Regions from separate parts of the Chryseobacterium sp. JV274 genome, predicted to be linked through region 2. Evidence: riboswitches for the same ligand, from Rfam matches in the RefSeq annotation. Region 2 holds a riboswitch; the other holds the start of a gene.
The links. A riboswitch is a leader RNA that binds a small molecule or an ion and turns the genes downstream of it on or off. The one in region 2 is predicted to bind thiamine pyrophosphate.
Positions count from the first base shown of each region.

Region 1: linked by a shared signal. The riboswitch ahead of thiS (sulfur carrier protein ThiS) and the one ahead of pnuC (nicotinamide riboside transporter PnuC) in region 2 are both predicted to bind thiamine pyrophosphate.

Region 1 covers NZ_LR824569.1:2,738,923-2,741,323, forward strand. Annotated here, with positions in the region: gene thiC (phosphomethylpyrimidine synthase ThiC) at 1-1,170, opposite strand, end outside; gene thiS (sulfur carrier protein ThiS) at 1,195-1,401, opposite strand; TPP riboswitch at 1,460-1,556, opposite strand; gene CHRYMOREF3P_RS12650 (RluA family pseudouridine synthase) at 1,673-2,350, opposite strand; gene CHRYMOREF3P_RS12655 (hypothetical protein) at 2,362-2,401, opposite strand, start outside.
Region 2 covers NZ_LR824569.1:319,190-321,590, reverse strand. Annotated here, with positions in the region: gene CHRYMOREF3P_RS01475 (hypothetical protein) at 1-873, opposite strand, end outside; gene pnuC (nicotinamide riboside transporter PnuC) at 860-1,456, opposite strand; TPP riboswitch at 1,482-1,590, opposite strand; gene CHRYMOREF3P_RS01465 (hypothetical protein) at 1,691-2,284, shown strand; gene CHRYMOREF3P_RS01460 (alpha-ketoglutarate-dependent dioxygenase AlkB family protein) at 2,292-2,401, opposite strand, start outside.

The DNA.
Region 1 (2,401 bases), 2.4 Mb from region 2:
AGCGGCATCATTGGCATCTGCAATAGATCCCGGGCGAAGACCATCTCCAAGAGAGAAAGCAACGTCGTACTTCTTCATGATCTCACAGATCTCCTCAAAATGAGTGTATAAGAAGCTTTCTTTATGATGGAATAAACACCATTTCGCCATAATAGAACCACCTCTGGAAACAATTCCGGTTACTCTTTTTGCTGTTAAATGAATATATCTCAACAAAACACCTGCATGAATCGTGAAGTAGGAAACTCCCTGTTCTGCCTGTTCAATCAGAGTGTCTCTGAAAATTTCCCATGTCAGATCTTCCGGAACGCCTTTTACTTTTTCCAGTGCCTGATAGATAGGAACTGTACCAATGGGAACCGGACTGTTTCTGATGATCCATTCTCTTGTTTCGTGAATATTTTTCCCGGTTGAAAGATCCATAATGGTATCTGCTCCCCATCGGCAGGCCCATACCGCTTTTTCCACTTCTTCTTCGATACTGGATGAAACGGCACTGTTTCCGATATTGGCATTAATCTTCACCAGAAAGTTTCTTCCGATAATCATCGGTTCACTTTCCGGATGGTTAATATTATTTGGAATAATAGCTCTTCCGGCAGCAATTTCGTCTCTTACAAACTCCGGAGTGATCTTACTTTTCGGAGTATTTGCTCCAAAGCTGTGTCCGGGATGTTGAAAAGCCATTTCTTTGAATACGGAATCAAGCTGTTCTATCCTTTGATTTTCTCTGATCGCCACATATTCCATTTCCGGAGTGATGATTCCTTGTTTTGCATAGTAAAGCTGGGTCAATTCTTTTCCCTCTTGTGCTACTTTAGGTTTATGATCATAGGAAAACCTTAGTTCATCAAGACGTGGATCAGCTAAACGGGCTTTTCCGTATTCAGAGGTAATTCCGTCCAGAATATTCACATCATTTCTGTCCAGAATCCATTGTTCTCTGATTCTTGGAAGTCCTTTCTGAATGTCAATAACCGCATTTTCATCGGTATAAGGCCCTGAAGTATCGTAGATCGTTACCGGAGCATTATGTTCAAAGCCGCCATTGGTCAATTTGGTTGGGCTAAGCTGTATTTCACGCATTGCTACATTGATAGGGTGTACTGTTCCTTCAATATAGATTTTCTTTGAGTTCGGAAATGGCGAACATGTAATGGAGTGAGCCATAAATATTGGTATTAAATATGAGAATTAACCGCCCTGAGTGGCAGTAATGATTAAAACTGAATCGTTGTTATTAAGGATGGTTTCCGCCCAGGCCGACAGGGGAATAATACGATTGTTGAGGGCTACAGCGATGCCTTTTTTCTTTCCGGGCAGCTCAATAGCCAGTAATGCTTCCAGGTTTGCAGGAAGTACATCAAATGTTTTTCGGGTGTGGTTGATTATAAGTTCCATTCCTAATAATTTTAAATATACTTTAGGAATGGCCATTATTGTACAATAGAATGTACAGCAAAAGTCATCTACTTTTCCCTACGCTGGTATGATCCAGATCAGGTTCAAAGGGTAAAGTCTCAGTCTGTTGGTAACAGACACCCCTAAAGTTTGGGACGAAGTTAGACATTTTTTTAGAATGGGCAAAATCTTAAATGAACTCAAAGAAAAAGTCCACCTCAAAATTGAGACGGACTTTTATATTTTTTCTTTGATTGCTTTAGATCCCTTGCTATTCTTCACAAGCTCTCCAGATCGCATCATTCTGCGGAACGGGAGCTATGATTTCAATATTTTCCTTTGTAACAGGATGAATAAACTCCAGCTTTCTTGCGTGAAGATTAATTCCTCCGTCCGGATTGGAACGTGGTGCTCCATATTTCAGGTCTCCTTTAATCGGAATCCCTGTTTTAGACAACTGAGCCCTGATCTGGTGATGTCTTCCGGTTTCAAGGTCTATTTCCAACAACAAATAATTGTCTAATGTTTTGATAACATTATAAGTCAGAATCGCTTCTTTTGCCCCTTCGGTAGCTTTCGGAAAAACAATTGCTTTATTGTTTTTTTCGTTTTTCTTTAAATAATGTACCAGCCTTTGACTTTGTGGAATCATTTCTTTTCCTACAACCGCCCAATATGTTTTTTTCACCTCACGATTTTTTACCATCTGTGTAAGGCGTGAAAGCGCTTTGGAAGTTTTTGCATAGATCACCAGCCCTGAAGTTGGGCGGTCTATACGATGAACCAAGCCGAGAAAAACATTTCCCGGCTTAGCATCTCTTATTTTTATAAAATTCTTGATAGATTCTAATAGTGATTCATCTCCGGTTTTATCACCCTGTACAAGCTGACCCACCTTTTTATTAATCACCAGAAGATGGTTGTCTTCATATATAATCTGCTCCTTCATGCTTCTTCTCTCTATCTTCTTCTATTGGATAAAGACAGGATAATTCCCGCC
Region 2 (2,401 bases):
GGTTAATTCTGTTCCATAAGTATGAATCTCATTCTGTTGATCATCAGAAATCTCTTTGTGATCGCTGAGTATATTTTCTATGTCTCTGGCAATACTTAATACTTTTCTTAAATGCTTTTCAACAGACTCTGCAAAACTTTTGAAACTGATCTCAGGACGAATAAGTTCTGCTTCTTCAATAAAATGAGAAGCCGTTCCCAGATAATTCACCAAAAGTGTCAAATCTGCAAAAACCCGAAACGGAATGCTGTCCAGAATATCATCCGTGAAAAAATGATCGTAAACAAAACTGTAATCTTCGCTTACTATAAGATTTTTAAGGGTAAAGGAATAGGTCCCGCTGGCTTTCATTCCCATAGATCTCCAGTTGGGGATAATTTCAGCCTGCTCTTTAGGAACTATGAATGAGCGGATGATTTCATTTCCATTGTTATCAATTATTGGTTTACCGTTTTCTGTAATCCTGGCATTCAGCGTAAAATGGGTCAGATGGGGAGCTCCGGTTGCGAAATTCCATAATCCATTGATGATATAGGTATTATCATTTTGCTTTTCCGCAGTTCCGCCAACCATTCCGCTTCCTCCAAAACAAATGTTAGAATTGGTAAACAGTAATTCAGCAATTTCAGGTTTTATATTTCTGGAAAAGTAATTGGCTCCGGCACACAATGTCAGCATCCAGCCAAAGCTTCCATCGGTTTCGGCCCAGCCAAATAATGCTTTAAGTCCTTCTTCAAAACGATAACCCAAGCCACCATATTTTTTCGGTACCCAGATCTTAAGCCATCCTTCTTCATGTATATGTTGGATCACCTTATCAGAAACTATAGAAGCACCCTGAAGGTCTTGTCTGATGTCTTTAGTACTCAGCATTCGCTTTGGTTTTAATAATTTTTTGCCATTCGATATATCCTGAGATCGCCACTAAAAATAAGAATGACGTTAAAACAGCATACAGATATAATTCTTTATGAATCATTAAAGGGATTGAAATGATATTGCTGACATTGAGGATCACCCAATTTTCAATTTTCCGTCTTGCCATCAGCCACATCCCTGCCCAGGCAAAAGCACTTACCAGAGAATCCCAAACCGGGACATCCGAATCGGTAAAATGCGTCAGAAAAGACCAGAATAAGATAAAGGTTCCCAAAACAATTCCTCCGGTAATCCATTTTTCGGTAGTTGAGGTAACAGAAATTTCCATTTCAGATTTTTGTTTCCCGAATTTCCAATACATCCATCCGTAGATGCTCATGACCAGATAATAAAGATTTAAGGTAAACTCAGCATAAAGCTTGGAAGTAAGCATCACATACAGCGTAAGCAGAATACCTGCAATCCCGAAAAGATAATTATTGACATTGTTTTTACGGGCCAGTAAGACCTGAATGACTGAAAATAAGACTCCAAACCATTCCGGTAAGGTAATTTGTTTTAAAATGTCCTGCATCATATTAATTGTTAGAAATCAAATGATGAGATGATAAGTAAGCAATCCCTACGCCGGCATTATCCGGATCAGGTGTGGAAATATATTCCTGGGTATCATCTCAGCCAGCGTTATCTGTAGCACCCCATTGTTGGGCAAAGGTGCAGCTTTTTTACGGAAAAATAAAATGCATCCTGCTTTTTATTGGGATTACGAATATTTTTTATATTTGTCAGATACACTATAGAAACGATAACCATGAACTTCTTCAAAAAATTTTTTTCAAAAAATCCAGATACAACTGGTCAGCAGCAGTCTGAAAGTCCAGGAATAGACGGAATATATACAGATGAATATTTCAGGAACAGATATACTGAAGATGAGCTTTTGTCAGAGGATGTTCTGGTTGACGGTTCATTCAGAATGTTAAGCAGCTTTTTTATCGATAATAAAGTAACACTGGCTATAGAGAACCCTGTCTACCACCCTAACAATATAGACAAGGCCGTTACTACAGAACCAGGATTTTATCAGTATTGTAAATCATTTGATCAGGAAGACAAACAGATTGGACTGATGCTAACGATAGCATTTTCATACTATATGATCCATGAATTTGGATTTAAACTGTACAGAGATAAAACTCCGGAATTTCCTTTACGATTCATGACCTTAAAATATGACAATAACGGAGGTGTTATTTCTTTATATCCTTTCGAATATTCATTGAAAGTCTTAAACGGAGAAGCTTTATTCAGCGATCTTCTGGAAAGAATTAAAAGTAATCTAGGAAATCTCCCAAGCGCGGAGGATTTACTAACTAATTTTAAACAGAACCTGTCTCAGGAATAAATTAACCTCATTCTTTATGAACTAGCCGGAATGTAAGATTTATACGTTCTTTCATAGAAGTTACAGATTTAGCGATCCGGTGTTCCCAGTTTTCCTGCAGATCTCCTTTCATAATCA